DNA from 3 places in the Serratia sp. CoH_134_PS_4 genome. Region 2 is predicted to be linked to each of the others. Evidence: predicted binding sites of a transcription regulator. Region 2 holds the regulator's gene; each other region holds the start of a gene.
What was found. Region 2 encodes LexA, which represses DNA repair genes until DNA is damaged. Its sites were predicted from a motif close to TNCTGTATGTACATACAGNA; they were not measured.

Region 1 (2,270 bases), on a different contig from region 2:
CTTTTGCCGGCGGCGCAGTCTATGCCATGAGCAAATCTGCGCTGGTCGGCCTGACCAAAGGTATGGCACGCGATCTCGGCCCGCGCGGTATCACCGTCAATAACGTTCAGCCCGGCCCTGTAGATACTGATATGAACCCAGCCAACGGTGATTTCGCCGAGCAGTTGAAAGCGATGATGGCGATCAGCCGTTATGGTAAAGATGAAGAGATCGCCAGTTTCGTCGCTTACCTCGCCGGCCCTGAAGCGGGATATATCACCGGCGCCAGCCTGAGCATTGACGGCGGCTTCTCGGCTTAATCTTTCTCAGAAAAGCAAAAAGCCCCTTTCGGGGCTTTTTTATTGGCTTCAGGCAACGGATATCAGAAAGGAATATCGTCGTCGAAGTCCATTGGTGGTTCGTTGCTGCTGGCAGCCGGTGCATTGTTCTGCGCTGGACGAGCTTGCTGACCACCGCTGAACTGGTTGCCACCCTGTGGCTGCTGAGGTTGGCCCCAACCGCCCTGGCCACCGGAAGCCTGGCCGCCGCCTGCTGGAGCACCGCCGCCTTGACGGCCGCCCAGCATCTGCATGGTGCCACCAACGTTAACCACAACTTCGGTGGTGTATTTTTCTACGCCAGCCTGATCGGTCCATTTACGGGTCTGCAGAGCGCCCTCGATGTACACCTGGGAACCTTTACGCAGATATTCGCCCGCCACTTCAGCCAGCTTGCCGAACAACACAACACGGTGCCACTCGGTCTTTTCTTTCTGCTCGCCAGTTGCCTTGTCACGCCAGCTTTCGGAGGTTGCCAGGGTAATGTTGGCCACTGCACCGCCATTCGGCATGTAACGGACTTCCGGGTCTTGGCCCAGATTCCCGACCAGAATTACTTTGTTTACGCCTCTGCTGGCCATGAGAACTCTCCTGATGATTGATTTTTACACAGTATAAACGAGTAAGTTTAACACGCTCAGCCTGAAACGACACCCGTGTTGATTACTGCGTCTTGTATTCCAGAATTGTCCTTTCGATCGACTTGCTTGCATTCATGTACTGGATATTCATTCAGGTTTTTTTGTGTCATAATTATGCGTTTCGTACTGGCTGTGCCGGTTTTTTGCGCGTTCGATCACAAAACAACCTGTAAATAACCCAGACAGGCGCGGTGTATCATCAAGACGGGAAGTGTAAATGGATAATATCGAAGTTCGTGGTGCTCGAACCCATAATCTCAAAAACATCAACCTGATTATCCCGCGTGACAAGCTGATCGTCGTCACCGGCTTGTCCGGTTCAGGCAAGTCCTCGCTGGCCTTTGATACTCTGTATGCTGAAGGGCAGCGTCGCTATGTAGAATCGCTCTCCGCCTATGCACGCCAGTTCCTTTCGCTGATGGAAAAACCGGACGTCGACCACATTGAAGGTCTGTCACCGGCGATCTCCATCGAGCAGAAATCGACCTCGCATAACCCACGATCCACGGTCGGTACCATCACCGAGATCCACGATTATCTGCGCCTGTTGTTTGCCCGCGTCGGCGAACCACGCTGTCCGGAACACCATGTACCGCTGGCGGCGCAAACTGTCAGCCAAATGGTGGACAACGTACTCAACCAGCCGGAAGGCAAACGCCTGATGCTGCTGGCGCCGGTCGTGAAAGACCGCAAGGGCGAGCACACCAAAACGTTGGAAAACCTGGCGAGCCAGGGCTACATCCGTGCCCGTATCGACGGTGAGGTGTGCGATCTGTCCGATCCGCCTAAGCTGGAATTACAGAAGAAACACACCATCGAAGTGGTCGTTGATCGCTTTAAAGTGCGTGACGATCTGTCTCAGCGTTTGGCAGAGTCGTTCGAGACGGCGCTGGAGCTGTCCGGCGGTACCGCAGTGGTCGCCGATATGGACGACGAGAAAGCGGATGAGCTGCTGTTCTCCGCCAACTTTGCCTGCCCAATCTGCGGTTACAGCATGCGCGAACTGGAACCCCGTCTGTTCTCGTTCAACAACCCAGCCGGTGCCTGTCCGACCTGTGATGGTCTGGGTGTACAGCAGTTCTTCGACCCGGAACGCGTGGTGCAAAACCCCGAGCTTTCGTTGGCCGGTGGCGCAATCCGCGGCTGGGATCGCCGTAATTTCTATTACTTCCAGATGCTGCGCTCATTGGCAGAACATTACGCGTTCGACGTTGAAGCCCCCTTCAACAGCCTGGACGCCAACGTGCAAAAAGCAGTACTCAGCGGTTCCGGCAAAGAGTCGATCGAATTCAAATACATTAACGATCGCGGT
Region 2 (2,270 bases):
GGCGTGCCGTGGCCTTCGCGGCCTGGGGAGCGACCAAACATCACCGAAACAGGCAGCATCTGAATATCGAGATCCGGATTACTGCGGTGCAGATCCAGATAGTCGTGAAACAGTTTTACTGACTCTTCTTTCGGTGTGTAGTAGCGGAACACGCGCGGGCCGTCGTGAATAAACACGTGGCTAGGCAGCACGGTGCCGTCTATCTCCAGCGGATTGAGAGGATCGGGCAGATCCTGCGCCAGGCACTGGGTGCGCAGCGTCAGTAAATCCGCCTTGGAATTATAAGGTAAAACATACAAAATCGGCCGTGAGGGATCCAACCCTAACTCCGTGACCGGATCTGAAGGGATAACCTTACTTCTTACCAACAATTTAAGTGGTAAATTCAATAGTTTATAATAAATTTTACGCCAACCTGACATAACAACGTGAAGCCTCTTGTTAGCAATGCGTCGCAAGCATACCAGAAACCGGGTAGCAGATCTGTGGTGTTGGAAAACCGAGAGCCGGAAGCATTTCCTGGCCTAGACTCTTTAATTATGACTTACCTCTGTGAAAGGCACTAAAAAACATGGCAAACCAAGCAACCGGCCTGACCCGTATTATTAAAGCCGCCGGCTACTCTTATAAAGGCTTTTCCGCTGCCTGGCAGCATGAAGCGGCGTTCCGCCAAGAACTGGTCGCCACCGTGCTGGCTATCATACTGGCGATTTGGCTGGACGTGGGTGCGATAGCGCGCATTTTATTGATCGGATCGGTGCTGCTGGTGATGATCGTCGAGATGCTCAACAGCGCGATAGAAGCGATTGTCGATCGGGTTGGCACTGAACATCATGAGCTTTCGGGCCGGTCCAAGGATATGGGGTCGGCAGCAGTTTCACTGGCGATTATTTTGGCGTTGTTTGTCTGGGGCTCGGTGCTCTGGCAACACTTTGCCTGAATGGGGTGGCCCTGTTGCGACGTGGGTCGCTAATCCCTGATTTTTATTCATTCTTCGGTTCCCAAGCCGCACTTACCTGTATATACTCACAGCAAGACTGTATAAACAAACAGGGGGCGGAATGAAAGCACTAACTACCAGACAGCAAGAGGTCTATGATCTGATTCGCGATCATATTTCGTCCACTGGCATGCCGCCAACGCGCGCCGAAATCGCCATGCGTCTGGGGTTCCGCTCGCCAAATGCTGCAGAAGAACACCTGAAAGCATTGGCGCGTAAAGGCGTCATCGAGATCGTCTCTGGTGCATCGCGCGGCATTCGTTTGCTGATGGAAGATGAAGAAGGTTTACCGTTGATCGGTCGTGTTGCCGCCGGTGAGCCACTGTTGGCGCAGCAGCATATCGAAGGGCACTACAAAGTGGATCCTTCCTTGTTCAAGCCAAGTGCGGATTTCTTGCTGCGGGTCAACGGTATGTCGATGCGTGATATCGGTATTCTCGACGGCGATCTGCTGGCGGTACATAAAACTCAGGACGTGCGTAACGGCCAGGTCGTTGTGGCGCGTATTGAAGACGAAGTTACAGTTAAGCGTCTGAAAAAACACGGAAATGTTGTTGAGTTATTGCCGGAAAACAGCGAGTTCCAACCGATTGTGGTTGATCTGCGCCAGCAGAATTTCACCATTGAAGGCCTGGCGGTCGGTGTGATCCGCAATGGCGACTGGGTTTAATCCTCACGCCTACACATCGTCCTCTGATTTAAGTCGCCCCAGTTCTGGGGCGATGTCATATCTGATTCACTATATACCCTATAGCTTTCAAGTTGCAGCTAGGCGGCCAACTCGCTCATCCCCAGGCGCTTACTCAGGTAAGTAACTGGGGTGAGCGAGTGCAGATAACAACGCTGCAACTTGAAAGATGACGGGTATACACGGGAACATTCCACTATGCGCCTGCTTTCCGCCTTCACCAGCGATACCGATAAAGCCTTGTGGCGCCTCGCGCTACCGATGATCTTTTCCAATATCACCGTGCCGCTGCTTGGGTTGGTCGATACCGCAGTGATAGGTCACCTCGACAGCCCTGTTTATTTGGGGGGCGTGGCGGTCGGGGCGATGGCGACCAGCTTCCTGTTTATGTTGTTGCTGTTTTTGCGCATGAGTACCACCGGATTGACGGCACAGGCGCTGGGCGCACAAAACCCACAGGGATTGGCACGTGCCTTTATGCAGCCGCTGTTGCTGGCAGTATTGGCCGGCGTCGTTATCGTGTTGCTGCGCCATCCGTTGATCGATCTGGCGCTGCAGATTGTTGGCGGTGACGATGCGGTG
Region 3 (2,270 bases), on a different contig from region 2:
AATGAGCTTTAAAGCTGTTTTAAGCCCTTGGTTAAATTCCTTCGCCAAGGTTTGAGCCCTCGTTTGTTACTCGGCCAGTTTATCTGGCGTTATAGAGCAACCTTGGCGATGTAAAGTCTACAACGTGGCGCGAAAGTTACAAGTGTGATGTGATAAAGCTCTAAAAAAAAACGCAGAATTGTACATATTTGCTAACATTAACCGACCAAAAAACGAGCAAATCTACGCTCGTTTTTTGGTGCGGAACCGCAGCCGCACTCGCTTTGTCCCTGATCCCTGAAAGGTTCCCTTAGAGGGTGATGAAAATGATGGGAAAAATCCTAAATTTACTTAATGATACAAAGAAGAGTGAATTTTTAGGGTAGAACAGTGTCCGTGAACCGGGTTTATGTCACGTTGAGGACGCATAATGAACCCGTAAGCGTTACCTAATTCTGCCGCACGCCTTAATTTTAGACGATCTTCTTCTGTAAGGTCGGGTAGCCATCCAAGTACGACACTATAGTTACCTGTCAGCAACGCCTTTTCCATTGCTTCAACCGTATCTAGCGAACTGATTTGGCTAAGCTGCACCACTTTTTCGACCGGCAGCCCAGACTGCTGTAACCATAATTTGCTCAGCTTTTGTTGCGGAGTCAGCCATAACAGCCAGCGAGATTGCAGACCTAGTTGCTGCAACAGGGGCAATAACAATTGTGCCACAGCGGGCTGATGCTCGTTGTAAACAAGTTCACTGATAAGGCCATTCTTTTTGCCGGCATCTGTGTTTTCTGCAGCATTGTTCACCGCAAAAGAGGTGTGGCTGAAATGGGGTTTGTAGAGTGATTGAGTACGCATAAAGTATCCCGCCCGTAGTGTCACTGTATGTTTATACAGTACATCCTGTTGTGAATAAGATCAACCCAAATATTCGTAGTAGGTCTCATAATTGCGATTGTTTTTTAGACGATGAACTTTAGTGATTGGCATCGCTGCGGATAGTGCGTATTTTTCTAATTACTTGTTCACGTTACCTTTATTTCATTGATGAGGGGAATGATAGGACGGTAACTCACACCAGGAGAACATTATGAAAGGGACATCATCGGGAATGGTCGCACAGGCCAAAGCCTGTTTTTACGCATTAGGGGTTATCACTACACGCTCGCAATTCGGTGGTTACGGGCTACTGGCCGACGGCGTCATGTTCGCCTTGATCGCTGAAGGAGAACTGTACCTTCGGGCGACGGATTCCTTGGAACCCGCCTTTCGTGCACGCGGGATGGTCAATATGGTTTACTCCAAGCGAGGGGTGCCAATTACCATGCGTTATTACTGGGTGGATGAGGCTTTGTGGCGGGATCGCGATGAACTCGTTGGGCTCGCCTGGCAGGCTATTCGCGAAGCTCGCAGAGAGCTCCAAGTCAAAACAGATAACCAGAGTCGGCTTAAAACCTTGCCAAACATCGATATCAATATGGAGCGTTTACTCTGGCGAGCGGGTATTCGTAATGTCTATGACTTGCGGTTGAACGGTGCTAAACGTAGTTATCTTCGCTTATTGCAGCAGCAACATAACCTGGGTCTACGGGTGCTGCTTTCCTTGGGTGGGGCTATTGCCGGTTATCACCATGCGGCTTTACCTTCTGAATTGCGTAGCGAGTTGACCTGTTGGTTTGAGCGAACCGTGTCGTTGCTTCGTCATGGGCATCATCCAGACGTTAGGGGCCTCATAAAAGACCCCGAATAATCATGCCGATTTGCCTATTTGTGCATTAAGCATCGTGAGTTCTGGCAACAGTTCAATTACCAGCCCAATTTGCTGCAATACCAATTGATCTTTGCTTTCCGGTTCTGGTGCCGCGTGTTGGATACGTTCAGCCAGGCTTTCCAAAGCCTGGGTAATGCGCAGATTGTCTTGTTCTTCCAGATGCAGCGCACCGTCGACATAACATACTGCGTCGTTCAGCAGATCCAGCGTTGCGGAATTATTCAGTCGTTCACGGTGTGCACCCAGCGCAGAGATATAGCTCAGTAATGTGTGGTTCAAACACAGCAGCCGGAAGGCTGCATCCTGAACCTCTTTATTGGCTTTGGGATCGGCAGACATATTCGAAATCACCGAGGCCAACTCTGCGTCACTGTTGTGCGCATCCCGGCGGGCGATCCGGTATGGAAGGCCGTTATCTTTACCCTGATGGTACTGCACCAAAATTGCGTCCAGATAACGGCAGTTTGCGTTCATTGTTTTACTGACGATTGCCGGTAATTGGCGGAATTTCCAGTCTGGC

Region 1: the regulator LexA is predicted to act here: its motif matches at 1,036-1,055, upstream of uvrA (excinuclease ABC subunit UvrA).
Region 3: the regulator LexA is predicted to act here: its motif matches at 859-878, upstream of sulA (SOS-induced cell division inhibitor SulA).

Annotation. Positions count from the first base shown of each region.
Region 1 covers NZ_JBXWKI010000005.1:283,046-285,315, forward strand. Annotated here, with positions in the region: gene AC2FCQ_RS11090 (3-oxoacyl-ACP reductase family protein) at 1-299, shown strand, start outside; gene ssb1 (single-stranded DNA-binding protein SSB1) at 362-898, opposite strand; gene uvrA (excinuclease ABC subunit UvrA) at 1,176-2,270, shown strand, end outside.
Region 2 covers NZ_JBXWKI010000017.1:51,143-53,412, reverse strand. Annotated here, with positions in the region: gene plsB (glycerol-3-phosphate 1-O-acyltransferase PlsB) at 1-422, opposite strand, end outside; gene AC2FCQ_RS21525 (diacylglycerol kinase) at 572-940, shown strand; gene lexA (transcriptional repressor LexA) at 1,062-1,670, shown strand; gene dinF (MATE family efflux transporter DinF) at 1,887-2,270, shown strand, end outside.
Region 3 covers NZ_JBXWKI010000012.1:166,644-168,913, forward strand. Annotated here, with positions in the region: gene sulA (SOS-induced cell division inhibitor SulA) at 331-837, opposite strand; gene AC2FCQ_RS18720 (TfoX/Sxy family DNA transformation protein) at 1,070-1,729, shown strand; gene yccS (YccS family putative transporter) at 1,730-2,270, opposite strand, start outside.